Regions from separate parts of the Delftia sp. HK171 genome, predicted to be linked through region 1. Evidence: predicted binding sites of a transcription regulator. Region 1 holds the regulator's gene; each other region holds the start of a gene.
What was found. Region 1 encodes FNR, which switches genes on or off when oxygen is low (the NO sensors DNR and NnrR bind a similar motif). Its sites were predicted from a motif close to TTGATNNNNATCAA; they were not measured.

Region 1 (10,274 bases):
ACGCGGCCAGCTCGGCGTTGCAGCCCTGCAGATAGAGCACGAACTCGTCGCCACCCAGGCGGCACAGGATGTCCACGGGCCGCATGCAGTCGCTCAGGCGCTGCGCGACCAGCTTGAGCACGCGGTCGCCGAACTGGTGGCCCAGCGAGTCGTTGATGATCTTGAAGCGGTCCAGGTCGATGAACAGGATGCTGAACACCGTGCCGCCTGCGCGCGCGGCCTCGATGGCTGCATCCACGCGCTCCGTGAGGTTCAGGCGGTTGGGCAGGCCGGTGAGCGCGTCGCTGTAGGCCAGCTGTTCAATGCGCTGCTGGGCCACGCGCTGCTGCGTGAGGTCGCGCATGAAGCCGATGCTCTGCACCACGTCGCCCTGCGCGTTGCGCAGCGGCACCCAGGACAGGCGCACGGCGCAGCGCGCGCCGCCAGCCTGGCGCAGCCACAGGTCGCCCTCCCAGAAGCCGCCCTGGTGCCACTGGATGCGGGCCAGGTCGCCCAGGGTGTCGGCCTGGCCTTCGGAGGCCTCGAACAGCGACTCCACCGTGCGCCCCTGCACGGGCATGCCGCCCAGCAGGCGTTCGCAGGCCGGGTTGGTGCGGGCCACATCCATGTAGCCGTCGGCGATGAAGATGCCGTCCAGGCTGGATTCGAAGACGCGCGCGGCCAGCTCCAGGCCCGCCTGGGTCTGGGCCTCGGCCGTGATGTCGCGAAAGGAAAAGATCCGCCCCATGGGCAGGCCCCGGCGCAGCTGGGGCACGGCGCGGCGCTCCAGGATGCGCCCGTCGCGCAGGTCCAGCACGTCGGCCGCCTCCATCAGGGGCTGGGCCGACAGCAGCTTCAACTGGCGCGCATAGGATTCGGCATCGCGCACCTGGCTGGCCAGGTGGTCGAGGATGGCCACGTCGTTGCGGCGCACCAGCAGCGCCTCGGGAATGCCCCAGAGCGTGGCAAAGCGGTGGTTGAAGGCGCGGATGCGGCCATCGGGATCGCAGACCAGGATGGCGTCGGCCGCGGACTCCAGCGTGGCGCGCAGCTCGCCCAGCAGGCTCTCGAACTCGGCCTCGTGCAAGGCCTGCTCGCGCCGGTCCAGCATGCTGACCAGCAGCACCTCGCCGTCGAGCGCGCGCACGCGCATCTCCACGGGCGCCAGCTGACCATCGGCGCGGCGCACCTCGGCAATGAACTGGGCTCCAGCCTGCCAGTTGAAGGGATCGCTCCAGAAAGCCTGCTGCTGCGGCGTGGCGGCCAGCACCTGCACGGGCAGGCCCGGGGCCGCATCGGCCTCATAGCCGGTGACGGATTCGCTGGCGGCGTTGGCGCGCAGCACCTTCAGGGTGCGCGCATCGATCAGCCACAGGGCCTCCTGCAGTGCATCCAGCAGGCGGGGCCAGGCGCGGTTGAGCGCTTGCTTGTTCAAGACGCCACCTTCGGTGGATCCAACTCCACCGCCCGTTCAAAGTAATAGCAGACACGCCGGCGCGGCGACAGGTAGTCCAGCGCATCGCGCGGCAGTTGCGCGGGCGCCACTCCCCGGCGTATGCCCAGCTCGGGAAACAGCTCCAGCGCCAGCACGGGCGCCTGCGCGGCCGGCACGCCGGCATCGTGCACCATCACCGAGGGCTTGAGCGGGCGTGATGCATTCACGGACATGACCATGGCATGGCGCCCGTCGGTCAGCTCCACCACCGAGCCCGGGGGGAACACACCCATCATGCGGATGAAGCCATTGAGCACGGGCGCGGCGAACTTGTCGCGCAGCCGGCTGAACAGCATGGACAGGGCCTCGTGCGGCGTATGCGGCGTCTGTGCATCGCCGGGATTGCACAGGCGGTCGTAGCTGTTGACCAGGGCCAGGATCTGGCCCGTGAGTTCCATGTCTTCGGCCACCAGGCTCAGCGGGAACCCCGTGCCGTCGGCCCATTCATGGTGCTGGGCGATGGCCGTTGTGACCTGGGCCGACAGGCCCATGCGCATGGCAATGGCCACGGATTCGCCCACATGGCGCTCGTAGCGCTCGCGCAGGGCGTCGGGCACGGAAGGCTCCAGGGCCAGACCGTGCATGCCTTCGACACCGGCCACGGGCTTGCCCGCGTCATGCAGCAGCGCCGCCAGGCCCAGGTCGCGCAGCAGCGATTCCTGCAGGCCCAGGGCCCGGCCCAGAAGCAGGCTGAGCACGGTCACGTTGACGGCATGCACGCTCTGGCTGCTGCCCACGCCATCGGACAGCAGGTGAATGGCCACGTCCTGCGGGCCCGCCAGTTCGGCCAGGCAGCCATCGACCAGGGCCTCGGTGGGCATGCGCGCCTGCTCGGGCGCGCTGGCGATGGTGGTCTCTATGGCCACATAGCCGCGCTCCACCTTCTGAAAGCGCGCATTGCAGTCCTCCAGCCGGCCGCGCCAGTCGGGCACGGACAGCAGCAGCGGTGCTGGCGCAGGTTCGGTGGGTGCAGGCTCGGGGGCCACCACGACGGGCGGCAGCTCCTGCGGCGGCGGGGTGCGCACCTCGGCGGGCCAGGTGTCGCTTTTGTGCGGGACACAGCGCACCACCTCCAGGCCCAGGGATTTCAGGGTCTGGATCTGTGCGCTGGAGGTGATCTTGAAGCTGCTGACCGGAAAGGGATGGTTCAGCCACCCAACATCGAGCTGGACAAACATGCCCGGACGGAGGTCTCGGATATCGATGAGGACGGAATGGTTCACGCGCGGCAACGGCCCCGAGGCTGAAGGAATCGGCAATATGTAAGCCGATGATTCGGGCATTATCTCCAGTTCTGAGGGCCTCGCAGCCAATCCGCGACCCCAGGTGCCAAGTCTGGCCTCAGCTGTTGCTCAACGGCACCAGAGGTTGGGCTTGTAGATCAGGTCCATCCACAGCGCCCAGACGGCCACGCCCACCAGCATCAGGCCGGCCAGGCGCGTGCCCCATTCGGCGCGCAGGCCGTTCAGGCGCTGCCGGCCCAGCCGCCACAGCCAGGGGCCGGCCACCAGCCACAGGCCGCTGCCCACGCCAAAGGCCGCCATGGCCAGCGCGCCCTGCAACGGGCCGCCGCTGAGCGCGGCGACCAGCACGGCCGAATACAGCAGTCCGCAAGGCATGAGCGCCCAGGCATAGCCTGCCGCCAGCGTGCCGCCCGGCGCCGACACCCAGGGCTGCACGCGCCGCCAGGCAGCGCGGCCGGCTGACTCCAGCCAGGCGGGCTGGCGGGCCTGCACCATCATGGCCAGGCCCCAGGCCATCACGGCGACATGGGTCAGCGTCCAGAACGGCTGCAGCGCCGTGGTCTGGCTGGTGAGCCAGGACAGGCTTTCCATGGCCAGGGCCGAGGCAGCGCCCAGGCTGGCATAGCCGGCCAGACGGCCGCCGTGGAACAGCGCCGTGCGCAGCCACAGCCGGCTTTGCAATCCATGCACGGCCACCACCTGCGAGCCGCCGCCCTGCCCCGCCCCGCCCGTGACCACGCCGCAGGGCGCAGCGCACATGGCAAGGCAATGGGGCCCGCCGACGAGCCCCATGATCAAAGCGGTCCAGAGGAGCGACAACAGCATGGGGCCTAGATGATCCTCGAAAACCGCGCCCGGTTCTTGTCCGCCTGCAGATATCGGTCAAACAGCATGGCCACGCCGCGCACGAAGTACCAGCCCATGGGCGTGACCTGGAAGCCCTCGTCGCTGATCTGCACCAGGCCCTTGGCCTGCAGGTCCTCCAGGGCCGCCATCTCGGGCGCGAAGTACTCGCGAAAGCCCAGCAGCCATGCCTGCTCCATGGGCTCGAACAGCACGGCGCCCTGGCACATGATGGCCATGATGACGGCGCGGCGCACCAGGTCGTCGCGCGACAGCGCCAGGCCCCGCACCACGGGCAGGTGGCTGGCGTCGATGGCGTCGTAGTACTCCTCCAGCGTCTTGGCGTTCTGGCTGTAGCTGGCACCCACCTTGCCGATGGCCGACACGCCCAGCGCAATCAGGTCGCAGTCGGGCTGGGTGCTGTAGCCCTGGAAGTTGCGGTGCAGCCGGCCCTGGCGCTTGGCCACGGCCAGCGAGTCCTCGGGCAGGGCGAAGTGGTCCATGCCCACATAGACATAGCCACCGTCCATGAACGCGGCGATGGAACGCGACAGCATGGCCAGCTTGTCGGCCCCCTGGGGCAGATCCTCGGCCGCAATGCGCCGCTGCGGCTTGAAGCGCTCGGGCAGGTGGGCATAGGCATAGAGCGCGATGCGGTCGGGCCGCAGCGCGTTGACCTGGGCCAGCGTGCGCTCGAAGGATTCGGGCGTCTGCTTGGGCAGGCCGTAGATCAGGTCCACGTTGATGGAGGCAAAGCCCAGCTGCCGCGCGGCCGCCACCAGCTCGAACACCTGCTCGGCCGGCTGCACGCGGTGCACCGCGATCTGCACCTGCTCGTCGAAGTCCTGCACGCCGAAGCTCAGGCGGTTGAAGCCCAGCTCCTTGAGCACGGCCAGGCGCTCGACGCTGACGGTGCGCGGATCGACCTCGATGGAGTACTCGCCACCCGGCTCCAGCTTGAAATGCTCGCGCAACAGGCCCATCAGCGTGCGCAGCTCGTCGTCGGAGAAGAAGGTGGGCGTGCCGCCGCCCAGGTGCAGCTGGCTGACGGCCTGGCCCTTGCCGCAATGGGCCGTGTGCAAGGCCATCTCGCGCGCCAGGTAGTCCAGGTAGACGGCAGCGCGATCATGGTGACGCGTCACGATCTTGTTGCAGGCGCAGTAGTAGCAAAGCGACTCGCAAAAGGGCACGTGCACATACAGCGACAAAGGCATGGCACGCGCTGCGGTACTCGATTTGCGTTGTTGCAGCGCCAGGATATAGTCCTCTGCACCAAAGGCCTCGACAAAGCGGTCGGCGGTAGGGAACGAGGTGTATCGGGGCCCCGGTACGTCAAAGCGACGCAGCAGCTCTGGGGTGACAGCGGTCATGGGTTTTTTCCTCTAATACCTCGACTGTGCCGCAGCACATCGGTCATGTCCTTGACTCATATCAAGAGTTGTTTGAGGGACTGCTGCGACAATTTGATCCAACTCATCGCAATCCACGAGGTCACCGCCGGCACGCTGTGTGCCGCTGATGTTTATCACTCCATGAACCTTCAGACCATCAAAGCCTCCTGCTCCAACTGCAACCTGCGCGAACTGTGCATGCCCATGGGCCTGGATGCCGAGCAGATGCAGCGCATCGACGACATCGTGGCCACGCGCCGCAAGGTCAAGCGCGGAGGCCTGCTGTTTCGCAACGGCGAGACATTCACCTCGCTGTACGCCATCCGCACCGGCTTCTTCAAGACCTGCGTGGCCACCGAGGACGGACGCGACCAGGTCACAGGCTTTCAGATGGCCGGCGAGATCATCGGCCTGGACGGCATCGTCAACGACCACCACACCTGCGATGCCGTCGCGCTGGAAGACGCCGAAGTCTGCGTCATGCCCTTCGACAAGCTGGAAGACCTGTCGCGCGAGGTCACGGCCCTGCAAAACCATGTGCACAAGGTCATGAGCCGCGAGATCGTGCGCGAGCACGGCGTGATGCTGCTGCTGGGCAGCATGCGCGCAGAAGAGCGCCTGGCCGCCTTCGTGCTCAACCTGGTGCAGCGCCTGCATGCGCGGGGCTTTTCCAAGTCCGAACTGGTGCTGCGCATGACGCGCGAGGAAATCGGCAGCTACCTGGGCCTGAAGCTGGAGACGGTGAGCCGCACCTTCTCCAAGTTCGCGGACGACAACATCATTGAGGTGCGCCAGCGCCATCTGCGCATCCTGGACACGGAGGCGCTCAAGCGCATCGTCAACAGCCAGCAGTGCCAGTGAGGCTGCAAGGGCGGCAAGCATTCATCCGCCAATGAACAAGGCCCGCGACAGCGGGCCTTGTTCATTGCGGCGGGCTCTCGCTCAGTCCCGCCCCAGCCCCTGCATGGCCAGGTCCGGGTCGGGCTCGGAGACCACGCCGTCATTGAGATCGCGGGCCGAGCGGCCCAGCATGGTGGTCATCAGGCTGGAGAGCATGGTCACGCCCCAGAAGGCGAAGAAGGCCAGCGTGTAGATGCCCTGGCGCGACCAGCCCAGGTCGCCGAGCCAATGCAGCTCCAGCGGGTCCACAAAGGCAAAAACCAGCATCTCCATCACGGCGGCTGCCAGAAAGGCAGGCCAGGCAATCCACATCCAGCGTTGGGCCAACATCAGCGATCTCCTTGTGCTGTCGAGGGGTCGCCTTCATTGTGCGCCGCGCCAACGCATGGCGCCAAGCCCCGCAGCGCCCTGCACGCCTGTAGGAAACCCTCACCCGTCGCGCATGCCGGAGATGCGATCCGCCATGCAAAAAGGCCGCGACTGCGGCCTCTTGCAGGGGTGCACGGCGATCAGCGGTCCGTGGGGTGATCGTGCGCGGGCGTAGCCGCATGGTTGCGGCCGGTGACGGCGGGCGCCATGCTCTTGGGCACTTCGCGCACGCCATCGGCACGCTCGTTGATCGTGATGCCGTTGCGGTAGTAGTCGGGGTCGATCACGGGATCGGCGCCATTGATGGCGATGATGGCCGTGATCACGGCAGCGACCACCACGGCCGCCGGGCCGGCCACCACCAGCCAGACATGGCCGAACCTCCACCAGGGCTTGCCGGCGTCGGGGTGCGAGGGAGCCTGCGCGGGCGCGGAAACTGCGGGACTGGAAGACATGGGAAACCTCTTTCTTTCAGGCGGCAGGCGCGGACCGTGCCGCGCCTGCCAGGAACATCACCGGGGCACCAGGAAGACGGCCTTTTCGGACGCGCGTCCCGCGCCTGAATGCACGGCATCGATATCGAAGAATACGGTGTGCGAGCCCGGCTCGGCCGAACCGTAGGGAATCTGCAGTCGCGCCGCAATGCCGCGCGTCTCGGCCGGGCCGACCTCGACTTCCTGCTCGGACGCCAGCTCCAGCCCATCGAGGCCATGGGCGCTGATGCGATAGCGCTGGGCCTGCTCGGTGGCATTCATGATCTGCAGGCGGTAGACATTCTCCAGCTTGCCGCCCGCCACGATGCGCGACAGCGAGGCGCGGTCGCGGATCACGTCCACCTTGACCGACTGGCGCAGCGCCAGGCTCACGATCATGGCCACGCTCAAGCCGATCAGCACGGCCGAGTAGATCAGCACGCGCGGACGGAAGATGCGGCGCAGCACCTGGGCACGCCGCCACAGGCCGGCCATGGCGTTCTGCGTGGTCAGGCGGATCAGGCCGCGCGGGTACTCCATCTTGTCCATGATGGAATTGCAGGCGTCTATGCACAGGCCGCAGCCAATGCATTCGTATTGCAGACCGTTGCGGATGTCGATGCCCACCGGGCAGACCTGCACGCACATCTTGCAGTCGATGCAGTCGCCCAGGCCCTGGGCCTTGTAGTCCACCTTCTTGGTGCGCGGCGCACGCGGCTCGCCCCGGCCCGTGTCGTAGCTGACGATCATGGTGTCCCGGTCGAACATGGCGCTCTGAAAGCGCGCATAGGGGCACATGTACTTGCAGACCTGCTCGCGCATGTAGCCCGCGTTGCCATAGGTGGCAAAGCCGTAGAACAGCACCCAGAACATCTGCCAGCTGCCCTGCAGCGCCAGCAGTTCGCCGCCCAGCTCGCGGATGGGCACGAAGTAGCCCACGAAGGTGAAGCCGGTCCACAGCGCAATGGCGATCCACAGCAACTGCTTGAGCGACTTCTTCCAGGCCTTCTCGAAGGTCCAGCCGTTCTTGTCCAGCCGCATGCGCGCGCTGCGGTCGCCTTCGACCTTGCGCTCCACCCACATGAAGATCTCGGTATAGACCGTCTGCGGGCACGAGAAGCCGCACCACAGGCGCCCGGCCACGGCCGTGAACAGGAACAATGCCAGCGCCGAGATGATCAGCAGGCCCGCCAGGTAGATGAAGTCCTGCGGGTACAGCACCAGCCCGAAGAGATAGAAGCGCCGCGTTCCGAGGTCGAACAGCACCATCTGGCGCTGGCCCCACTCCAGCCAGGGCAGGCCGTAGAAAACCAGTTGGGTGAGAAACACCAGGGCCCATCGCCAGCGAGCGAAGACACCGCTGATGGAGCGCGGGTAGACCTTCTTTTCCGACTCGAACATCGACACCAGCTCGCCCGGATCAGGCGTGGCCGGCGTGATCGGAATGACTTTGCGGGGAGGCTTCCCGGTGTCATCCCCGCTCTCGGGCTTCATGGTGGGTTCCTTTGTTTTTTTGAAATATCTGAAAACTCAAAACGCAAAAAGGCGGCGCCGCAGCGCCGCCCCTGTGCTTACTGACGGACTGCGCCGTCTTTGTGCGACATGCCCCAGACATAGGAAGCAAGCACCGCGATCTGCGCCTCGGTCAGCTTGTCCTTCTGGGCAGGCATCTCGTTGTGCTTGCCGTTGTTGATCATGGCCGTGATGGCGGCCTCGCCCCAGCCGTGCAGCCAGATGTCATCGGTCAGGTTGGGCGCGCCCAGGGCCTGGTTGCCCTTGCCGTCCATGCCGTGGCAGGCAGCGCAGGCCGTGAACTTGGACTTGCCCAGCGAGGCCTTGAGCGAGTCGTGCGGGCTGCCCGACAGGCTCAGCACATAGTGCGAGAGGTTGCGCACATCGTCGGGCGTGCCGACGGCAGCGGCCATGGGCGGCATGATGCCGATGCGGCCACCCGTGATGGTTTCCCTGATCTTCTCGGGCGTGCCGCCATGCAGCCAGTCGCCATCGGTCAGGTTGGGGAAGCTCTTGCCGCCGCGTGCGTCCGAGCCGTGGCACTGTGCGCAGTTGTTCATGAACAGGCGCTCGCCGATGGCCATGGCCTGGGGGTCCTTGGCCATGTCTTCGGTGCTCATGCTCGTGAACTTGGCGTACAGCGGCTCCAGGTCCGCGCGGGCCTTGGCCATCTCGTTTTCATAGGCGCCCAGCTGCGTCCAGCCCAGCTTGCCCGCGAACGAGCCCAGGCCCGGATAGGCCGCCAGGTAGGCGAAGCCGAACACCGAGGTGATGATGAACAGCCACATCCACCACTTGGGCATGGGGTTGTTCAGCTCGCGCAGGTCCTCGTCCCAGACGTGGCCCGTGGTGTTGTCGGCCGAGGGGACCACCTTCTTGCGTGCGGTGAGATACAGCAGCAGCAGGCAGCCGATGATGCCGCCCAGCGTGATCGCCGTGACATAGATCGACCAGAAGATGTTTACGAAATCGCTCATGGGAAGTTCTCGTTCTGGTGGAGGGACTCAGTCTTGCTCGAACGGCAGCTGGGCGGCCTCGTCGAAACGGGCCTGGTTGCGGCGGGCGAACGCCCACCACCAGATGCCGATGAAGCAGGCCAGCGAGGCCAGCGTGGCCACGATGCGCATGGTGGTGATGTCCATGTCGCTCTCCTTTACTTGACCGAACGGCCCAGGATCTGCAGGTAGGCGATGACGGCGTCCATTTCCGTCTTGCCCTTGACCTGCTCGGCAGCGCCGCTGATTTCCTCGTCGCTGTAGGGCACGCCCACCTTGCGCAGCGCGCTCATGTGCTGGGCGACCACGGTGTCATCCACCTTGTTCTTTTCCAGCCAGGTGTAGGCAGGCATGTTGGACTCGGGCACCACGTCGCGCGGGTTGTTCAGGTGGATGCGATGCCATTCGTCGCTGTACTTGCCGCCCACGCGGTGCAGGTCGGGACCCGTGCGCTTGGAACCCCACTGGAAGGGGTGGTCATAGACGAACTCGCCAGCCACCGAGTAGTGGCCGTAGCGCATGGTCTCGGCGCGGAAGGGGCGGATCATCTGCGAGTGGCAGTTGTAGCAGCCCTCGCGCAGATAGACGTCGCGGCCCATCAGCTGCAGCGGCGTGTAGGGCTTGAGGCCCGCCACCGCTTCCGTGGTCGACTTCTGGAAGAACAGCGGAACGATTTCCACCATGCCGCCGACGGCGACCACCAGCAGGGTCAGCACGATCAGCAGGAAATTGTTGGTTTCCACCTTCTCGTGGGAAAAGCTCTTGGGAGCGCTATTGTTGTGATCGGACATGAGTAATGCTCCTAGACGCTCAGGCGTGGGCCACGACGGCAGGCACGGCCACCTTCACCGAACGGCCCGAGATCGCGGTCTTCCAGGTGTTCCACAGCATGACCAGCATGCCGCCCAGGTACAGCAGGCCACCGGCCACGCGGATCACGTAGAACGGATAGCTGGCCTTGACGCTTTCGACGAAGGTGTAGGTCAGCGTGCCATCGGGATTGACGGCGCGCCACATCAGGCCCTGCATCACACCGGCGATCCACATCGCGGCGATGTACAGCACGATGCCGA
Region 2 (10,274 bases), 1.4 Mb from region 1:
ACCGTGGCCAGCCAGCCCGTGAGTGCCAGGTTCAGCGGCACCCACAGCGTGTTCCACAGCGGGCGCGAGCGCACGGCCATCAGCTCGGCGCCGGTATAGGCGGTGATGGTCAGCGCCGACACGGCCAGCAGCGGCGCCAGCCAGCGCAGCCACTGCGGCCGGCCCAGCCACCAGGCCAGCACGAAAGCCAGCGCCAGCCCCACGAAGACGGGCAGCAGCAGGGCGCCCACCGACATCCACGACCACGGCGTGAAGTGCGCATAGAAATGCCAGAAGCGCGCAGGCTGGTGCAGGTCGGCCAGCAGCGACACGGGCGCGGCGATGGCGCTCACGGCCAGCACCAGCACGGCGGCCGGCAGCAGGCGCGCCATGGCGCTGGCGCGCGGCGCCCAGGCGCAGGCGGCGGCCAGCAGGGCGGCGCCCGTGGCAATGCCGGCCAGGAAGAAGTACTGCACGGCCCAGGGCAGCCAGGCCGATTCGTAGGCGGGGGTCAGGAGTTCGACGATGTGCATGGGGTGCTCCTTGCGTTCAGTGGGAAGTGACCAGCCGCACGCTGGCCTGCCCGTCCACGCCGTCGACGAAGGCGTCGGGCAATCCCAGGTAGTACACATGCGGGTCCGTGCCCATGGCGGGCTTGAGCACCTTGAGGTCCTTGGCGTGCTCGCGCATGCGCTGGCGGATCTCGCTGCCCTCGTCGTTGAGGTCGCCGATCACGCGGGCGCCGCCCACGCAGCTTTCCACGCAGGCCGGCAGCAGTCCGGCCTCCAGGCGGTGCTCGCAGAAGGTGCACTTGTCGGCGGTCTGCGTCTCGTGGTTGATGAAGCGTGCGTCATAGGGGCAGGCCTGCACGCAGTAGCCGCAGCCCACGCAGCGCTCGTTGTCCACCAGCACGATGCCGTCGCTGCGCTGGAAGGTGGCCTGCACCGGGCAGACCGGCACGCAGGGCGGGTTGTCGCAGTGGTTGCACAGACGCGGCAGGTTGAGCATGGCCGGCGGCAGGTCCTCGTTGCCCGCGTGCTGCACCTCGTACTGCAGCACCGTGGTGCGGAACTGGCCCAGCGGCGGCAGGTTCTCCATGGAGCAGCTCACCGTGCAGGCCTGGCAGCCTATGCAGCGGCGCAGGTCCACCAGCATGCCGTAGCGCCTGCCGGCCTCGCCGGGGCGGCGCGGCGGCTGAAAACCGGGGGTGCCGGGCGCGGCCGCCGCCACGGGCAGGGCCACGGCCGCCATGGCAGCGGCCAGCAGGTCCTGCAGGAAGCCGCGCTTGCCTGCGGCGGGCTGTGCATGGGAGAGGGTAGGGGCGGGGATGTCGTGGGAGGAGGGCTTGCAGCTGCAGTCGTTGCAGCCGCTGCCGGCGCGGGATGTTTTTGGCATGGCCTGTCTTTCATCGTCCTGCGGCCACGGATCGTGGTCGCTCAAACTCAATAAAGCATTAAAAATATGCTTTTTATATTGAATTTAATATATGAAATTCAGGGCCTTGGCGGCTTGATGTGAGTCAAGCAATGGGCTTTCCAAGTGCCTGCCGAGTGCCTGCCGAGTGCTTGCAAAGCGCCACCGACTGCCTGCCATGGACAGGCGCCCAAGGCAGTCCATAGCGTGTGGCGCAGGGATTAAGACGGGGTTAACAGGGTGACTGCATTCCTCGGGAATGCAGGGCGCGTATCGGAAATCACCCTCTTGTTTCCGCGCGCGGCCCCGGTCTACGCTGCTTGTGTCGCCACTGCCAAGGAGTTCTCCATGAACCATGCCCTGAACAGCCTTGCTTCGGAACTGGACCTTGCCGCCGAAGCCGGCGAGCACCTGAGGCTGCAATTCACACAGGCCTGCGTGGACCGCATCGCGCACCTGCTGGAAGACCCGGACGTCATCCGCTGCGCACAAGGCCTTCGCCGCTACCTGGACGGCCAGATCGACAGGCAGGAGCTGGACCGCCTGGCCCGCGAGGCCGCCAGCCTGGCCAACCACCACCAGGGATCGCGCTCCCTCGACGGCTGCGGCCATGCCGCCGTGTCCGCCACCTATGCCACGGCCCATGGGCTGGCGGGCCGGGCGCTGCAGGCGGCCGACTATGCGGCCTACGCCATGGTCTATGGCGAGGGCGGCCACGGCGCCGTCACGGACCGCGAATCGTTCGAGCCTGAATACCAATGGCAGGCGCGCTGCCTGGCCTCGCTGGCGCAGGCCGCTCAGCAGCGCACGTAGCACCAGGCCGACTGCTGCAGCAGGGCCAGTGACTCGATGCCGCCTTGCGGCAGCACGCGCATGCCGGCAGGCGCCTCGCGGCCCAGCTTCCTGAGCGTGTTCGGGCAGACCAGCGCATGGGCCAGGGCGGCAGCGTCCAGATGCTGCGGCGTGCCCGGCGCGGCGTCCAGCAGTGCCTCGACGGCCGGGCCGTTGATGACGATGCGGACCTCGGCACCGGGCCGGTCCTGGCGCAGGTTGGCCAGATTGCTGCGTGCACGGGCCAGGGCGCCGGGCGTGGGCGCATGCAGCACGATGCGCAGCGGCGGCCCATCCGGCCGGGCGGGAAACAGGTCGCTCCAGTCGCTGGAGGATGTGGAAGCGGCGGGACAACGGCTTGTGCTCATGGTCGTGCTCGTCATTTCCTGCCACGCGGCCCCATGACCTCTTCCAGCAGGCCCGGCGGCAGGCCGGTGCGCACCTGCACCACTCCCTTGTCATCCTTCCAGACCAGGGCCGGCGTGGCACGCAGGCCCCAGGTGGACATCAGCGAGGCATGGCTGGCCAGCACCTGCCGCGTGGTCTGCGGCACCGGGGCCAGCGGCGTGGCGCCCGCGCCCTCTGCGCTGGCGCGGCCGGCCTTGGCATAGGCGCGTGCGTGCTCGGCCAGGGCCTGCTCGGGCTGGCGCGCGGTCAGCAAGGCGGCGGCCTTGCCCTCGCTGCTGGGCTTGAGGATGCCGACCAGAATGTGGCGCAACTGCACTTGGCCACTTTCCACCCAGGGCCGGGCATCGTTCCACAGCTGGTTGCAATAGGGGCAGTTGGGGTCGGTGAACACATAGACCGTGCGCGGCGCGTCGGCGCGGCCATCCGGTATGGACTGGGCGCGCTGCACATCGCTCCACAGCTGCTCGCCCATGGGCTTTTGCACGGCGGCCTGCAGGGCCTGGGCGTTCACGTCGCGGCCCTGGGCGTCGATCACCGTGCCCAGCACCCAGTGCTTGCCGTCAGGCATGCGGTAGATGGGCACGGGCTGGCGGTCGCGGTAGGCGGCCCAGGCCTTGAGTCCGCCCACGGCCGGCAGCGGTCCCACCAGGGTCAGTCCCTGCTGGGCCAGGAAATCCTCCGATGGCAGCTCGGACGCCGCGGCCGGCAGGGCCAAGGCTGTCGACAGGGCCAGGGCTCCTGCCAGTGCAGGCAGGGGGAACAGGGGGGAAGCGCTCATGAACATTCCTTCAGATGCTGGGCCAGGCTGGCGCGCGACGGCTCGCCCATGCGCATGCCGCACAGCCGGCCGTCGGCGCCATAGAAATAGGTGGAAGGCAGGCCCCGCTGGCGCCAGTGCCGGCCGGCCTGCTGCTGCGGGTCGAACAGCACCTGGGCCAGCGGCAGCGGGGCTGCTGCCTGCTCGCGCCGCAGGTAGCCCATCACGGTCTCTGCCGTCTCGCCCTGGTTGATCCAGATGAAGCGCACATCGGGCCGTTGCTGCTGGGCCTGGGCCAGCACCGGCATCTCGCGCCGGCAGGGCGGGCACCAGGTGGCCCAGAGGTTGATCACCATGGGCTTGCCATCGGCCTGCTGCAACTGCTGCGGCGAGACCGGCTGCGCCTGCCCGTTGACCAGGGTGAAGGCCGGCAGGGCAGGTGCATCTGCGGAGGGCAGCGCCTGCAGCAGGCTGCCCAGCACCAGCAGGGCCGCCCCCGCGCCCAGCGCCAGCCCTGTGGCGCGGCGCAGCACCGGGGAGCGGCGGCTGCGCCACAGCATGTACAGCAGCGCGGCCAGCAGGCCGGCCCACAGGTTCCATCCCCCGTCGCGGATATCGACGACACGGCCTGCGAAGGCCGGCATCCCGCTCCAATCCCAGGGGGCCGGCGCGACCTCGGTCCACCACTGCGCGACATAGGCCAGGCGCGCCGCCAGCAGGCCGGCCAGGGTGCTTTGCCACAGCAGCGCATCCACGGCCTGGCCGGTGCGCCTTTCATTCCTGCGCGCCAGCCACTGCGCCAGCAGCCAGGCCAGCATGGCCACCACCACGCCCATCGGCAGGACCAGCGGCCCCAGCGCCAGGCTGGCAGGCAGGTGCAGCCAGGCGCCCAGCGCCGATAGCGCTGACGGCCCGCCAGGCTCTGCCGCTCCGGCAAGAACAGGCGAAGGCGCCAGCAGCAGGCCAGCAAGCAAGGGCAGGAAGGACGAAAGAAGAGGGGATGACCGGAGATGCATGGAAGGGAGTTTCAGCCATGCGGGCTGACAGGCCGTGGATGCTGGCAGCGGGGAATTAACGGGGAATTAACGGGGGGTTAACGGCCTCATGGCCTCACGGCCTCACCTGGCTTGCCGGGCGGCAGCGCCACCTCTTGCGCTCGCAGGAAAAGGATTTTCTGCAATCGCAAGAAAATCCATCTCATCGATCGAGGGTCAGAACTTATTCCAGAGTGCTGCAAATGCCCCGAAAGAAATGGCAATGAAGAGGGATGCCTTGAAAATCAGCTTGTTTTTTGATGAAGTCGATGGCTTCACTATCTCGTATTTGGAAACGAGCATGACGACGACAAGGGTCAGCACGCACACGACGATAAGCCGTGTCTGAAGTTCGTTCATTGCATATCCTTCCATCAAGCGGAATACGGGGTCGCGAGCGATGCGAATCCGTGAGGGCAAGGCCTGGATTGTGCATTGGTAATTGCGTGAATTTCCGCTGTGGAAGACAAGGAGAATTCCGAAATATCTCAGGATATTTCCGAGGTGGCATAGGACTTGTCCTGAAGTTTCTGCGGAATTCAGACTTGTTGATTCTTTGCCTGTTGATGGCCGCAATCCGCTTTGCTTCCAGTCCCAACCAATCCCATGGCCGTAGACAGCAGCAAGGCCGCAGCGGCCAAGCCGCCAGACAGCCAGAGCGTGGCGTGCAGCCCCCAGCCATCGACCAGTTGGCCGCCCGCCCATGAGCCCAGCGCAATACCGATGTTGAAGACGCCAACGTACAGCGCCGTGGCAATTTCCACGGCGCGTGGCGCAGCCTGCATCATCCAGGTCATCAGTCCCACCGATACGCCGCCGTAGGCCAGGCCCCAGACCAGCAGCACGGCGCCACCACCGGTTGGCGAGTCGCCCACGGACAGGAACAGCACAGGCGCCAGCAGAAGGCCCAGGGCGATCGCTGCCAGACTCGGCGCCGTGCGGCGCGCCGCGATGATGCCCGCCAGGAAGTTGCCCGCAATGCCCGCGATGCCGTAAGCCAGCAGCAGCGCGCTCATCCATTGCGCATCGAACCCCGACACCGTCAGCAGCAGCGGGCGCACGAAGGTGAAGGACATGAAATGCCCGGCCACCAGCAGCAGCGTCAGTGCCAGCCCGGCCTGCAGCCTGCGGTTGGCCAGCTGACGGCTGAACTGGCGCAGGTTGGCCGAGTCTGTGGCAGGCAGGGCGGGGAGAACGGCCACGTGCAGCGCCAGCACCAGTGCGCTGAAGCCTGCCATGCCACCAAAGGCCCAGCGCCATCCCGCGAAATCGCCGATCAGCGCGCCCAGCGGCACGCCTAGCACCGAGGCCGCCGCCACGCCGCCAAAGATGATGGAAGTTGCCAGGCCCATCGACGCCTGGGGTACCAGCCGTGCCGCCAGCCCGCCCGCGATTGCCCAGATGCCGCCCATGCAAAAGCCCACCAGGACGCGCGCGGCCAGCAGCCAGATCAGCGACGGCGCCAGCGCCGAGGCCAGGTTGGCCAGCACGAGCAGGGCCAGCAGTCCGCACAGGATGCGGCGCCGGTCCATGCCGCCCGCCGCCATCACCACCAGCGGCGCGAACAGCGCGGCCAGCAGCGCCGGCAGCGAGATCATCAGGCCGGCCCTGCCCATGGAGGTGCCCAGGCTGCCAGCAATGGATGTGAGCAGGCCGACCGGCAGCATTTCCGTGGTCACCACGGAAAAGGTGGCCAGGCCCACGGCGGACACGGCCAGCCACGGGCGGCGCGCGGCGGGTTCGGGCCGCGTGGAGGAAGACGAATTCATGGTTCAGATCCCTTCAAACAGGTGGGGGGTGTTGCACCGCCGTCGCGGGACAGAGAAAATACATACGCTGCGTATGAATAGAATCCTATATACATACGCGGCGTATGTAAATAATCATGCACGCCGTATGCAAGGAGATTGGCCATGGTTCGCCGCACCCGCGCCGAGATGGAAGAAACCCGCGCCACGCTGCTGGCCACGGCCCGCAAGGCCTTTGGAGAGCAGGGCTACGCCGATGCCTCCATGGACGATCTCACCGCGCAGGTGGGCCTGACGCGGGGCGCGCTGTACCACCATTTCGGCGACAAGCAGGGCCTGCTGGCGGCCGTGGTCGAGCAGATCGATGCCGAGGTGGATGAACGCCTGAAGGCCATCACCGCCCATGCCCAGGATTCCTGGCAGGGCTTTCGCAGCCGCTGCCGGGCCTACCTGGAAATGGCGCTGGAGCCTGAAATCCAGCGCATCGTGCTGCGCGATGCGCGCGCGGCTTTGGGCGGTGCGCTGCCGCAATCGCAGCGCCACTGCATTGCGTCCATGCAGGCACTGATCGCGGACCTCATGGCCCAGGGCATCGTGGCCCGGGCCGATCCGCAGGCGCTGGCATCGCTGATCTACGGCAGCCTGGCCGAAGCGGCTTTCTGGATTGCCGAGGGCGAGGACGCTGACCTGCGGCTGGAGCGCGGCGCGGCGGCTCTGGACCTGCTGCTGGGCGGGCTGCTGGCCCGGCCCTGAGCGGGCCGCCTGGCCGCATTCTTGTGCACCCGCCTGCGAAATTCGGCACGCCGCCGCGCCAGCGCGGCAAATCTGCGATGCTCAGTCGCTTTTCGTTCCCGACTTGAATACAGACGGCGGGGCCTGGCGCCAGGCCCTGCGGACAACAACATGCATGTTCTCTTGGTGGAAGACAACGCGCTGGTGGCCAGCGGCGTGCGAGCCGGCCTGCAGCTGCAGGGCTTCGGCGTGGATACCGTGGCCTCGGCCGGGCAGGCGGATGCGGCCATCCGTTCCTCGCATTTCGATGCCTGCGTGCTGGACCTGGGCCTGCCCGACGAGGATGGCCTCTCGCTGCTGGCGCGCTGGCGCGGCCAGGGCCTGCAGGTGCCCGTGCTGGTATTGACGGCGCGCGATGCCGTGTCACAGCGCATCGAAGGCCTGCAGACCGGCGCCGACGACTACTTGGTCAAGCCCTTTGACCTGCACGAACTGGCGGCGCGCCTGCATGCGCTGCTGCGCCGCGCGGCCGGCCGCAGCGTGGACTGGATCGAGCTGGGCGAGGTGCGCATCAACCCCGCTGCAGGCCACATCCAGCGCCAGGGCCGCACGGTGGAGCTGTCGCGCCGCGAGTGGTCGCTGCTGCGCGCGCTGCTGCAGTCGCCGGGCCGCATTCTGAGCACCGAGCAACTGCGCGACAGCCTCTACGGCTACAGCCAGGACGTGGAGAGCAATGCCGTCAACGTGCATGTGCACCATCTGCGCCGCAAGCTGGGCCATGAACTGGTGGAGACGGTACGCGGCGAGGGCTATCGCCTGGGCCTGCACCCATGATGCGCAGCCTGCGCGTGCGCCTGCTGGCATGTCTGTGCCTGGCGCTGTGCACGCTGTGGGGCGGGGTGGCGGCCTGGATGTTCTCGGACATGCGCAACGAACTGCGCACCGTGCTGGATGACCGGCTGATCGCCTCGGCGCGCATGGTGGCAGGCATCGTCCACCAGTTCCGGCCTGCCCGGGAGCTGCCGCAGGACTGGAGCCCCATGCTCAACGTGATCGCGCGCGACGGCGTGGCCTGCGAGGTCAGCCTGGTGCGCGGCGAGGTCCAGCCCGTGCGGCCCGAATCGGCCCTGCCGCAGGTGCTGGCCAAGACCGAGGGCAGTCCCGTGTTCCCGCAGAGCATGCCGCTGGGCTTTTCGACCATCATCAAGGGCGGCAAACCCTGGCGCACCTATGTGCTGGAGGACCACGGCGTGCGCATCGCCACGGCCGACCGCATCGATGTGCGCGAGGGCCTGATCCACGGCTTTGCCTACACCATCGTCCTGCCCTTCGTGCTGGCGCTGCTGGCCAGCATGGGGCTGATGTGGTGGGCCGTGACCCAGGGCCTCAGGCCGCTGGAGGCCCTACGGCGCGAACTGGCGCGCCGCCCGCCCGGCGACGATTCGCCCGTGGCCCAGGGCCTGCAGACGCGCGAGCTGGCGCCGCTGGTGGGCACGCTCAACCAGCTGCTGCATCGCGTGCGCGCCGCCATCGACCGCGAGCGCCGCTGGAGCGACGACGCTGCCCATGAGCTGCGCACGCCGCTCACCGCCATCAAGACCCATGTGCAGGTGGCGCAGATGGCGCTGGCGGCGCCCGGCATGCCTGCCGGCCTTCTGGCCGCGCCGCCCGGCTCCATGGCCCGCGATTCGCTGGCCCAGGCGGGCGAGGGCGTGGAGCACCTGCAGCACACGCTGGAGCAATTGCTGCTGCTGGCGCGGCTGGAGCAGCATGAACCTGGCGCTGCCTCCGTGCTGGCCTGCGGCGATGCGCCTGCCGATGCGCTGCAGGCGCTGGACAAGGCCTGGCAACTGGCTGTGAATGCCGTGAGCGCCCAGACCCCAGCGCCCGCGCTGCGCACATGGTTGGACAACGGCCAGCCCGTGCAGGACTGGCCTCTGGCCATCTCCGAGCCCCTGCTGGTCTCGGCCCTGCGCAATCTGCTGGAAAACGCCCTGCGCCATGCGCCGCAGCATCCCGTGGAACTGGCCGTGCGCCCCGTTGGCGCCATGCCGGGCAAGACACAGCAGCCGGGCACAGGCTATGTGGAGTTCACCGTGGCCGACCACGGCCCGGGGCTCAGCGCCGAGGAATGCGAAGAGGCCACGCGCCGCTTCTGGCGCAAGCGTCCCCAGGAGCATGGCAGCGGCCTGGGACTGCCCATCGTGCAGCGCATCGCCGAATGCGCAGGCGGCTGCCTGCTGCTGCAGCCGCGCAGCCTGTGGCGGCCCGAGGAAGGCCAGGCCAGCGGCCTGGTCGCGCGCCTGTACCTGCCGCTGGCGGACGGCCCGTGCCCGCAGATCCCGGCCGCCGGCCCATTAGCGCCGGCCCATTAGCGCCGGCCCATTAACGCCGGCCCATTAACGCCGGCTTAATCTCGGCTCCGTATCGTGCGGGCCTGGCTGGCCAGCCCTGCGGGCATTGCGCCTTGCGGGGCGGCGGCCGGTATCCCTATTCGATCCTGTCCGCCGCAGCCGTGCGCTCCTGGGTGCGTGGCGCGGACGCATGGCAGGGCAAATGCCTCTTCCCACGATGATCCGCATGAACAAACAGACCCTGTCCCGGTCGTGCATCGCCATCGGCATCTGCATGCTGATAGGCAGCGCCTGGGCGCAAGACGCCGCGCCCAAGGCAGCAGCGCCCGCAGCAGCGCCCACAGCTGCGGTGCAAGGCAGTGCAGCAGCCGGCCAGAAAATCGCCCAGTCGGGCACGCCCCAGGGTGCGGCGGCATGTGCCACCTGCCACGGCGCCAAGGGCGAGGGCATGGCGGGCTTTCCCGCCCTGGCCGGCCAGCACGCCGGCTATCTGGCGCGCCAGCTCCAGCACCTGGCCGACGGCAGCCGCCAGGCCCCCGTGATGGCGCCCATGGCCAAGGCCCTGTCGGCCCAGGACCGTGCCGACGTCTCGGCCTATTACGCCAGCCTGCCGCTGCCCATCCAGCCCGTGCGCGGCCCCCTGCCCAAGGGCAAGGACGATGACGGCGCCTGGCTGGTCGAGCGCGGACGCTGGGCGGACGGCATTCCCGCCTGTGCCCAATGCCACGGCCCGGGCGGCGTGGGCGTGGGCGCAGATTTCCCGGCCATCGGCCACCTGACGGCCGACTACATGCAAAGCCAGGTCGCCGCCTGGAACAAGGGCCAGCGCGAGGCCGGCCCGCTGGGCCTCATGGGCAAGGTTGCGCAAAAGCTCACGCCCGCGGACATCCAGGCCGTGGCGGCCTACTACGCCCGCCTGCATGGCGCCAGCACCAGCTCCAGCACCAGCACCAGCACCGCAGCCACGGCCACGGCCTCCGCGCCAGCCAAACCCTGATGGACCGGGAGCCGAACATGT
Region 3 (10,274 bases), 600 kb from region 1:
GCCAGCATCTTGAAGGCATCGGCATGGCGGTCGGCCGCCACGGCGGCCGTGGCCGCGCCCAGCTCGTGCAGCATCAGTTTCATCCACAGCTCGCTGGTCTGGTGCTGGATGATGAACAGCAGCTCGTCATGCGTGGGCGACAGCAGTTGCTGGGCGCCGAGGATGGCGTCCAGCTGCAGGTAGTCGCCATAGCTCATGGACTGGCTGAAATCCAGCTGCGCCCTTTCCTCGGCGACGATGCGCTCGGTCAGGCCTCCATGGACGGGGCAGCCGCTCATTGCGGTGCCTCCAGCACCGTGGCAATGGCGTCTGCCACGTACTGCACGTTGGCGCCGGACAGGCCCGACATGCACATGCGGCCCGAGCGGATCAGGTACACGCCGTGTTCGTCGCGCAGGCGGTGGACCTGGGGCTCGCTGATGCCTGTGTAGCTGAACATGCCGCGCTGGGTCAGCAGGAAGCCGAAGTCGCGCCGCTCGCCAAAGCGTTCATGCAGCGCGCCGTGCAGCTGGGCGCGCATGTCCTTGATGCGGCCGCGCATCTGCGCCAGCTCCTGTGCCCATTGGGCGCTCAGTTCGGGCGACGCCAGCACCTGCTGCACCAGGCGCGCGCCACGGGTGGGGGGCGAGGAATAGTTGCTGCGCACCGTGGCCTTGAGCTGGCCCAGCACATTGCCGGCCGTGGCCGCGTCGCTGCAGACCACGCTGAGGCCGCCCACGCGTTCGCCATACAGCGAGAAGTTCTTGGAAAACGAGTTGGCCACAAAGGCCTGGGCGCCCGCATCGGCCAGCGCGCGCACGGACCAGGCGTCTTCATCGAGCCCATCGCCAAAGCCCTGGTAGGCCATGTCCACGAAGGGGATCAGGCCGCGCTCCACGATCACGGGGATGAGTTGCTGCCACTGCTCGCGCGACAGGTCCACGCCCGTGGGGTTGTGGCAGCTGGCATGCAGCAGCACCACGCTGCCCGAGGGCAGGCTGCGCAGTGTCTGCAGCATGGCGTCGAAGCGCAGGCTGCCCGTGGCCGCGTCGTAGTAGGGGTAGCTGTGGGTGCGCAGGCCCGCGCCCTGGAAGATGGCCAGATGGTTGTCCCAGGTGGGATCGCTGAGCCAGACCTCGGCGTCGGGGAAATAGTGCTTGATGAAGTCCGCGCCCAGCTTGAGCGCGCCCGAGCCGCCCAAGGTCTGCACGGTGGCGATGCGCTGCGCGCGCACGGCCTCGTGCTCAGCGCCGAACACCAGGTTCTGCACCAGCTGGCGGTAGGGGGCTATGCCTTCGATGGGCAGGTAGCCGCTGGGGCTTTGCTCGCGGGCCAGGGCATCGCCAGCCTGGCGCACGGAGTCCAGCACGGGCAGGCGGCCGGCCTCGTCGAAATACAGGCCGATGCTCAGGCTGACCTTGTCGGCGCGCGGGTCCTGCTGAAAGGCTTCCATCAGCGACAGGATGGGATCTCCGGGGTAGGGCGGGACGTGGCTGAACATCGAGGCGCGGGCGGTATCGAGGGGGGCAAGAGTCGTCATGTTTCTAAGGTAGGGAGAAAAACGGAAGGCCGGATGTCACCGGGCCTGGGCCTGGGCCTGGGTTGGGGGATTGGCTTGAGGAGCGGCTGCGGTCTGGCCGGCCGGCTTGCGGTACCAGATGGCGTAGATGGCGCCCAGCAGCAGCAAAAAGGGCAGGCCGGTGAGCACGGTCAGGCGGAACACGTCGGTGAACAGCGTGGACACCAGGGCGGCCAGCATCAGTGCCGCGCCCAGCAGCGTCAGCACCGGAAAGCCCCACATGCGGAAGGCCAGCGGCTTGTTGCCCTGGCGCACCCAGTGGATGCGGAAGAACAGGTGGGTCACGAAAATCATGAACCACGTGAACATGGCGCCGAACATGGCCACGGCCATCATCAGCATGAAGGACTGCTCGGGATTGATGATGTTGAACAGCGTGGCCACGGCAATGCCCAGGCAGGACAGCAGCAGCGCCGGCAGCGGCACGCCGCGCGAGTTCACGCGGCCCAGCACGGCGGGCGCATGGCCGGCGCGCGAGAGGCTGAACATCATGCGGGTGGTGATGTACAGCTGGCTGTTCATGGCCGAGAGGGCAGCCACCAGCACCACGAAATTGACCACGCTGGCCGCGCCGGGCAGGCCGATGATCTCCATCACCTTGACGAATGGGCTGCCGTCCTTGCCGGCGGCCGACCACGGCACGATGGCCAGCATCAGCGCAATCGTGGCCAGATAGAACACCACCAGGCGCACCATGGTGGAGCGGAAGGCGCTGGTGACGGCGCGCTGCGGGTCCTTGGCCTCGCCAGCGGCCACGGCGATCATCTCGATGCTCAGGTAGCTGAAGATGGCGATGATCACGCCCACCCAGGTGCCCCACAGGCCGTTGGGGAAGAAGCCGCCGTTGTTGACGTAGTTGGCAAAGCCCACGCCGGCCGGCCGGGTGCCGAACACCACCCAGGCGCCGACCACGATGAAGGCCACGATGGCGATGATCTTGATCATGGAGAAGCTGTACTCCACGGCGCCGAAGGCCTTGACGCTCATCATGTTCACGCCGATCAGCGCGCCCGAGAAGATCACCACCCAGGCCCAGCGCGGCACCTCGGGGAACCAGTAGCCCATGTACAGGCCCACGGCCGTCACCTCGGTGCCCACGGCCAGCACCACACAGGCCCAGTAGGCATAGCGCACCACGAAGCCGGCCCAGGGGGCGATGTAGTGCTCGGCATAGGCGCCGAACGAGCCCGAGGTCGGATGGGCCACCGTCATCTCGGCCAGGCAGCCCATGAGCAGCAGCGAGATCACCGCGCCGATGGCATAGCTGATCAGCACGCTGGGCCCGGCGAAGCCGATGGCAAAGCCGCTGCCCAGGAACAGGCCGGTGCCGACGGCACCGCCGATGGCGATCATGGTCATCTGTCCGGCGGACAGCTGCTGTTGGAGTCCGGCTTCGCGCTGGACTATGTCTTCGAAGGCTGGCATGGGTTGTTGTCTCCGTTGCTGTGGGGGGCTTCGGAGGCGGATGCTAGTTACGGCCTTCGCAGGGCGTTTAGTAGTTATCCCTAAATGCGCTTGATCTTGGATAAGTTATTCTGTGAAACATGAATTCATAGGTGGTTTATGTCAATCGAGATCGACAGAACGGACCGGCTGCTGATCCGCGCCTTGCAGGACAACGCGCGGCTGACCTCGGGCGAATTGGCGCAACGCGTGCACTTGTCGCAATCGCCGTCGTGGCGGCGCATCAAGCGGCTGGAGGATGAGGGCGTGATCACCGGCTACCACGCCGCGCTGAGCCGGCGCGCCATCGGCTTTGGCGTGCTGGCCTTCGTGATGGTGGGCATAGACCATCAGAACGAGGAGTCATCGCGCCACTTCCAGGAAGCGGTCTGCGCCATTCCCGAGGTCGTGATGTTCCACGGCATCTCGGGGCCGGAAGACTTCCTGCTGGTCGTCGTGGCGCGCGATCTCGATGCCTATTCGGACCTGCTGCTCACCCGCCTGCACCGGCTGCCCGGCGTGCGCCAGGTGCACACGCATTTCTCGCTGCAGGAGTTCAAGGGGCAGTTGGCGGGGCTGCCCGTGGAATAGCGGCTGGTGGTGGCGGCTGTTGGCGCCTGGCTGGTTGCTACAGCAGGCCGCTGTCCAGCGCCTGCATGCCATGGCGCACGCGCACGCGGTTGCAGGCATCGCTGCCGGCCGCAAATTCGCGGCAAGGCGAGGGCCGCCACTCGTAGATGCCGCAATGGGCCTTCTCGCCCACCTTGCCCACCAGCGCTGCGCAGCGCGGGCGCGACCAGTCCGTGCCGCGCATGCGGCAGGTGTAGTCGGTGACTTCCTCGATCAGCCCGGCCGGCACGCGGCCGCCATGCTCCTGCGACTCGTGCACGGAAAAGTCCACGCGAAACGATGCGCAGCAGGCGCCGCAGCTCAGGCAGGGATGGGTCATGGCGTGGGCAAGCAGGTGCAGGTGCGGATCGTGGGAGCGCGATTGTCGCGCGCACGCGTGCGGGGCGCCTGGAACCGGCCAAAAACCATGACGGCCATTTGGCAAGACCCTGCCTCTTACTCCGATACCATGCGCGGGCTTCCCACGGGGATTCGATCAAAATCAAAATGAGAATAAAAATCAGTTGATACAACACGCCATGCATTCGATGAATCCCGGGACGGACGCCACGGCTCCGTCCGCGCTGTCCGCGCCTCCCAGCTCTCCAAGCCCGGCCACCGCTGCGGCCATCACCCTGGATGCGCTGCCGCGCCAGGTTCCGGCGCGCGTGGTCGAACTCCATGCGGCGCGCGACACGGCCGAGCAGGAACTGCTGCTGCGTCTCATGGAAATCGGTTTCCTGCCGGGCGAGCCCGTTCGCATCCTGGCCGCAGGCTTTCCGGGCGACGACCCGCTGGCCGTGCGCGTGGGCCAGGCCACGTTCGCTCTGCGCCGCCATGAGGCGGCCCTGGTGCGCGTGGCACCTGAGGCGGTGGCATGAGCGCGTCGTCCTCTCCCAAACTCATCCAGCCGCTGCAGCCTGCCCAGGGTGGTGGCGGCGGTGGTGATTCCGCACTGCGCCTGGCCTTGCTGGGCAACCCCAACTGCGGCAAGACAGCCTTGTTCAACCTGCTGACTGGCGCACGCCAGAAGGTGGCCAACTACGCGGGCGTGACCGTGGAGCGCAAGGAAGGCTGGCTGAGCACGGCCAGCGGCCGGCGTGTGCGCGTGCTGGACCTGCCGGGTACCTACAGCCTGCACGCCCACAGCGAGGACGAACGCATCACGCGCGACATCGTCTCGGGCCGCCACGCGCGCGAGGCGCCTCCCGAACTGCTGGTCTGCGTCACCGACGCCACCCACCTGCGCCTGAACCTGCGCCTGGTGCTGGAAGCCCAGCGCCTGGCCCTGCCCATGCTGCTGGTGCTCAACATGAGCGACATGGCCAAGCGCCAGGGCATCGATATCGACCGCGAGGCGCTGTCACGCGCCCTGGGCATGCCCGTGCTGTCCACGGTGGGCGTGCGCCAGGACGGCGCGCGCGAACTGCTGCAATGGCTGGACGGCCCCGAAGCCCGCGCCCTGGCAGCGCCGCAGCTGCAGGCCCCGGCCCACCCGGGCGATGCGCGCGAGCAGGTGCTGGCCCTGCACCAGCAGGTGGCCCGCATCATGGCCGACTGCGTCAAGGAACCCGTGGTGGACACCCGGCGCGATGACCGCATCGACGCCGTGGTGCTGCACCCGCTGTGGGGCATGCTGCTGCTGGCGGCCACGCTGTTCCTGATGTTCCAGGCCGTGTTCAGCTGGGCGCAGCCGCTTATGGACGGCATCGAGGGCGGCGTCTCGGCCGTCTCGGCCCTGGTCAACGAGCACATGCCCGAAGGCGCGCTGCGCAGCCTGCTGGCCGATGGCGTGATCGCCGGCACGGGCGCCGTGCTGGTCTTCCTGCCGCAGATCCTGATCCTGTTCCTGTTCATCCTTGCACTCGAGGATTCGGGCTACCTGCCGCGCGCCGCCTTCATGCTGGACCGCATCATGGGCAAGGTCGGCCTGTCGGGCCGCTCCTTCATTCCGCTGCTGTCCAGCTTCGCCTGCGCCGTGCCCGGCATCATGGCCACGCGCTCCATCACCAGCTGGCGCGACCGCCTGGTGACGATCATGATCGCGCCGCTGATGACGTGCTCGGCGCGCCTGCCGGTCTATGCGCTGCTGATCAGCGCCTTCATTCCCGAGCGCACGGTGGGCGGCATCTTCAACCTGCAGGGCCTGGTGCTGTTCGCGCTGTACGTGGCCGGCATCGTCAGCGCCATGGCCGTGGCCGGCGTGGCCAAGTTGGCCGGCCGCAGCGCCGGACCCACGCCGCTGCTGATGGAGCTGCCCTCCTACCGCTGGCCCAGCCCGCGCAGTCTGGCCCTGGGCCTGTACGAGCGCGCCATGATCTTCCTGCGCCGCGTCGGCGGCATCATCCTGACCGTGAGCATCGTGCTGTGGTTCCTGGCCAGCTACCCGGCGCCGCCCGATGGCGTCACCGAAGCGGCCATCCGCTACAGCTTTGCGGGCCGCATCGGCGGCTGGCTGGAGGTGGTGCTGGCGCCGATCGGCTTCAACTGGCAGATCGCCATCGCCCTGGTGCCGGGCATGGCCGCGCGCGAAGTGGCCGTCAGCGCCATGGGCACGGTCTATGCCCTGTCCGCCGCCAGCGACGAGGCCATGGCCGAGCAACTGGGGCCGCTGATCGCCCACACCTGGTCTATGGCCACGGCGCTGTCGCTGCTGGCCTGGTTCGTGTTCGCGCCCCAGTGCATCTCCACGCTGGCCGCCGTGCGGCGCGAGACCAACGGCTGGCGCTATCCGCTGCTGATGACCGGCTATCTGTTCGCGCTGGCCTACCTTGCCAGCTTCATCACCTACCGCGTGGCCATCGCATTGGGCGCGGGCTGAAAGGAACAAGCACCATGTGGCAGAACATCATCGTCGGGCTGATCGTGGCCCTGGCCGGCGTGTCTCTGGTCTGGCGCTATCTGCCCGCGCGCTGGCGCCAGAAGGCCGGGCAGATGCATCCGGCTCTGGCGCCCAAGGATGCGGGCGGCTGTGGCGGCTGCAGTGCCTGCGGCGGGGACAGCTGCGCACCGGACAAGCGGGGACCGTAAGGCCACGGCCCGAACTTCCGCCGGGAAAAAAGAATGCCTGCAGGCGCAAAGCCTGCAGGCATTCTTTTTTGAGCGGACTGCGTTATCAGTTCGGCTGGCGGCCCAGCAGCAGGTACTCCATCAGAGCCTTCTGCACATGCATCCGGTTCTCTGCCTCATCCCAGACCACGGACTGCGGCCCGTCGATGACCTCGGCCTCCACTTCCTCGCCGCGGTGGGCGGGCAGGCAGTGCATGAACAGGGCATCGCCACGTGCGGCGGCCATCATTTCGGCGTCCACGCACCAGTCGGCAAAGGCCTTCTTGCGGGCTTCGTTCTCGGCCTCGTAGCCCATGCTGGTCCACACGTCGGTGGTCACCAGGTCGGCGCCCTTGCAGGCGTCCAGCGGGTCCTTGAAGACCTTGTAGCAGCCCTCGCGCGGGGTCTTGCCGCCAAAGGCCAGCTTCTCGTCCACCTCGTAGCCGCCCGGTGTGCTGACGTGGACGGTGAAGCCCAGCAGGTCGGCCGCCTGCAGCCAGGTATTGGCCATGTTGTTGCCGTCGCCGACCCAGGCGACGGTCTTGCCCTGGATCGAGCCGCGGTGCTCGATGAAGGTGAAGATGTCGGCCAGGATCTGGCAGGGGTGGAACTCGTTGGTCAGGCCGTTGATGACGGGAACGCGCGAGTATTCGGCAAAGCGCACGATCTTGTCCTGGCCATAGGTGCGGATCATCACCAGGTCGGTCATGCGGCTGATGACGCGTGCGCTGTCCTCGATGGGCTCGGCGCGGCCCAGCTGGCTGTCGCCCGTGGTCAGGTGGACCACCGAGCCGCCGAGCTGGTACATGCCCGCCTCGAAGCTCACGCGGGTGCGCGTGCTGGCCTTCTCGAAGATCATGGCCAGCGTGCGGTCGCTGAGCGTGTGGTGCTTTTCGTAGCCCTTGAACTTCTTCTTGATCAGGGCCGCGCGTTCGAGCACATAGGCGTACTCGTCGGCCGTGAAGTCGGAAAACTGCAGATAGTGCTTGATGGCAGTCATAGGCAGGTACTCATTCGGACAGGAATTGCACGATCAGGGGCTTGAGCTTGGCGACCACTTCGTCGGCTTCGGCCTCGGTCATGATCAGCGGCGGCACCAGGCGCACCACGGTGTCGGCGGTCACGCTGAACAGCAGGCCGGCTTCGGCGCCACGGCCCAGCAGGGCGCCGCAGGGCTTGTTCAGCTCGATGCCGATGATCAGGCCCTGGCCGCGCACATCGACCACGCCCTTGACCTCGGCCAGTTCCTTTTGCAGCGAGGCCTTCAGGTGGTCGCCCACCTTGGTGGTGTGGGCCAGCAGGCCGTCCTCTTCCATGATGCGGATGGTTTCGATGCCCGCGCGCATGGCCAGCGGATTGCCGCCGAAGGTGGAGCCATGGTTGCCCGGCTGCAGCACGGTGGCCGCCTTGCCATGGGCCACGACGGCGCCGATGGGCACGCCCGAGCCCAGGCCCTTGGCCAGGGTCATCACGTCGGGGATGATGCCGGCCCACTGGTGGGCGAACCACTTGCCCGTGCGGCCCATGCCGGCCTGGACTTCGTCGAACATCATCAGCCAGCCGTTGGCATCGCACAGTGCGCGCACCTGCTGCATGTACTCGATGCGCATGGGGTGCAGGCCGCCTTCGCCCTGGATGGGCTCCATCATCACGGCCACCACGTCGGGGTTGCCGGCCGTGGCCTTCTGGAGCGCCTCGAAGTCATTGACCGGCACGCGCAGGAAGCCGTCGAGCAGGGGGCCGAAGCCGTCGCGCACCTTGGGGTTGCCCGTGGCCGTCATGGTGGCGATGGAGCGGCCGTGGAAGGCATGCTCGTAGACCACGATCACCGGCTTGGCGATGCCCTTGTCCACGCCGTACTTGCGCGCGATCTTGATGGCGGCCTCGTTGGCCTCCAGGCCCGTGCTGCAGAAGAAGACATTGGTCATCTTCGCGCGCTCGGTCAGCAGCTTGGCCAGCGTTTCCTGGCCGGGCACGTGGTAGTAGTTGGAGGTGTGGATGAGCTTGGCCACCTGGTCCTGCAGCACAGGCACCAGCTTGGGGTGGTTGTGGCCCAGCGTGTTCACTGCAATGCCGCCCAGCGCATCGAGGTACTGCTTGCCGTTGACGTCCCACACGCGGCAGCCCTGGCCTCGCTCCAGAGCGATCGGTACGCGGCCATAGGTGTTCATCACGTGGGGCGAGGCAGCCTCAATGAAAGCGGTCATTGCAAAAATCTCCTGAGCTGGAAAGTAAACGGCATCCGGGCGTTGCCGCCGCAGATGCCTGAAAAACAGCGAAGCCCGATTCTAGGGGCCGCGCGATGGCCTACCGTTGCGGTTTGCGCATCACAGCCATGCAATGAACCTACGCCACACTTGGGTAGTGCGCTGCAACAAGGCCTCAGCTCTTATATAAGAGATAAAATGCCGGCTTGGCCTGCTGGCAGCGATCCTGCCTGTGGGCTCTGACTTTTTTGAAGGACTTGCGCAAACAGGATGTGGCAGGGCGCCGTGCCCCTTGGCAGGTCGCCTGTGTTGTTCCTTGTTGCGCAAGTCGTATTTTGGCGTGCATCCTGATGGTCTCTCCCTCCAGCAAAGAACTGTTCATCCAGGGCATCACCCACGAAGGCAAGACTTTCCGGCCCAGCGACTGGGCTGAGCGGCTGGCAGGCGTCATGAGCCAGTTTCGCCCCGGTGGTGCCCAGCGCGGCAGCCACCTGAGCTACTCGCCCTGGTGTGTTCCCACAACGCTCAATGGCGTCAAGTGCGTGGTCGTGCACCGCGACCTGCGCGACTACGAGCCCATGGCCTGGGATTTCTGCCTGAACTTCGCCAAGGACAACAACCTGCAGGTTGCCGAGGCCTGCCTGATACCGGACGAGCCGGCCCGCTGAGGCCGGCTTCTTTTTTTGCGGGTCGTTCCCGTCCGATGTGAAGCGCGCCTGGGGTGCGTTTTTTTTTGCCTGTGCTCCGGAGGGTGGGGCTTTTTTGGTGGATCCTGCGGATGCAGGGGCATCGTTCAGGCACAAAAAAACCGCCCGAAGGCGGTTTTCTCGTTCGCTGACAGCGCACCCGTTACAAACGGCAGATGGCCGGAGCCATCCGTGCGGTTGCCTAATTGGATTAGGCGGCGGCCAGGGCCTTGACCTTGGCGGACAGGCGGCTCTTGTCGCGAGCGGCCTTGTTCTTGTGGAAGATGCCCTTGTCGGCGATCGTGTCCAGAACGGATTGGGCTGCGGCAAACAGTTCGGTTGCCTTGGCCTTGTCGCCAGTCAGAACGGCCTTTTCGACCTTCTTGACGGCAGTGCGGTACTTGGAACGCAGCGAGGTGTTGGCTGCGTTGAGCTTGGTGTCCTGGCGGACGCGCTTGCGGCCGGAGGCGAGACGGGGGTTCTTCTTTGCGGGCTTAGATGCCATGATATGTATTCCTAGTGTCTGAGGATGTTGTCGGCGAAGCGCGGGATTATAGCACGCAGCCCGGACAGGGCCTTGAGGGCCCAGGCCGCGCGGGCCGGCCTGTTGCAACGGAGTGCAAGAGCGGCCAGGCCCGCCTGGAGCGCCGGCCGGCGGGGCATGCCAGCGCATACACTCCCCACGGTGTCACTGTTCAAAGCCGCCTCCACCGTTTCCCTGCT

Region 2: a site for FNR is predicted at 1,489-1,502, ahead of dsrO (sulfate reduction electron transfer complex DsrMKJOP subunit DsrO). Genes of this name have one in related genera too.
Region 3: a site for FNR is predicted at 4,103-4,116, ahead of BO996_RS10210 (FeoA family protein). Genes of this name have one in related genera too.

The regions. Positions count from the first base shown of each region.
Region 1 is NZ_CP018101.1:2,848,065-2,858,338, reverse strand. Features, by position in the region: gene BO996_RS12995 (bifunctional diguanylate cyclase/phosphodiesterase) at 1-1,414, opposite strand, end outside; gene BO996_RS12990 (HD-GYP domain-containing protein) at 1,411-2,652, opposite strand; gene BO996_RS12985 (sulfite exporter TauE/SafE family protein) at 2,827-3,543, opposite strand; gene hemN (oxygen-independent coproporphyrinogen III oxidase) at 3,549-4,931, opposite strand; gene fnr (fumarate/nitrate reduction transcriptional regulator Fnr) at 5,094-5,813, shown strand; gene BO996_RS12970 (hypothetical protein) at 5,895-6,182, opposite strand; gene BO996_RS12965 (FixH family protein) at 6,362-6,676, opposite strand; gene ccoG (cytochrome c oxidase accessory protein CcoG) at 6,734-8,188, opposite strand; gene ccoP (cytochrome-c oxidase, cbb3-type subunit III) at 8,266-9,183, opposite strand; gene BO996_RS12950 (cbb3-type cytochrome oxidase subunit 3) at 9,211-9,348, opposite strand; gene ccoO (cytochrome-c oxidase, cbb3-type subunit II) at 9,360-9,992, opposite strand; gene ccoN (cytochrome-c oxidase, cbb3-type subunit I) at 10,012-10,274, opposite strand, start outside.
Region 2 is NZ_CP018101.1:4,254,589-4,264,862, reverse strand. Features, by position in the region: gene nrfD (NrfD/PsrC family molybdoenzyme membrane anchor subunit) at 1-512, opposite strand, end outside; gene dsrO (sulfate reduction electron transfer complex DsrMKJOP subunit DsrO) at 529-1,374, opposite strand; gene BO996_RS19225 (hypothetical protein) at 1,741-2,205, shown strand; gene BO996_RS19220 (DsrE family protein) at 2,190-2,591, opposite strand; gene dsbG (thiol:disulfide interchange protein DsbG) at 2,603-3,409, opposite strand; gene BO996_RS19210 (TlpA family protein disulfide reductase) at 3,406-4,362, opposite strand; gene BO996_RS19205 (hypothetical protein) at 4,600-4,782, opposite strand; gene BO996_RS19200 (MFS transporter) at 4,962-6,191, opposite strand; gene BO996_RS19195 (TetR/AcrR family transcriptional regulator) at 6,336-6,923, shown strand; gene BO996_RS19190 (response regulator) at 7,074-7,736, shown strand; gene BO996_RS19185 (ATP-binding protein) at 7,733-9,277, shown strand; gene BO996_RS19180 (c-type cytochrome) at 9,474-10,253, shown strand; gene BO996_RS19175 (c-type cytochrome) at 10,271-10,274, shown strand, end outside.
Region 3 is NZ_CP018101.1:2,246,363-2,256,636, forward strand. Features, by position in the region: gene kynA (tryptophan 2,3-dioxygenase) at 1-278, opposite strand, end outside; gene BO996_RS10190 (amino acid aminotransferase) at 275-1,480, opposite strand; gene BO996_RS10195 (amino acid permease) at 1,556-2,983, opposite strand; gene BO996_RS10200 (Lrp/AsnC family transcriptional regulator) at 3,122-3,592, shown strand; gene BO996_RS10205 (YkgJ family cysteine cluster protein) at 3,630-3,950, opposite strand; gene BO996_RS10210 (FeoA family protein) at 4,150-4,491, shown strand; gene feoB (ferrous iron transporter B) at 4,488-6,431, shown strand; gene BO996_RS10220 (hypothetical protein) at 6,446-6,640, shown strand; gene argF (ornithine carbamoyltransferase) at 6,726-7,658, opposite strand; gene BO996_RS10230 (aspartate aminotransferase family protein) at 7,669-8,865, opposite strand; gene BO996_RS10235 (DUF3579 domain-containing protein) at 9,216-9,533, shown strand; gene rpsT (30S ribosomal protein S20) at 9,763-10,056, opposite strand; gene murJ (murein biosynthesis integral membrane protein MurJ) at 10,237-10,274, shown strand, end outside.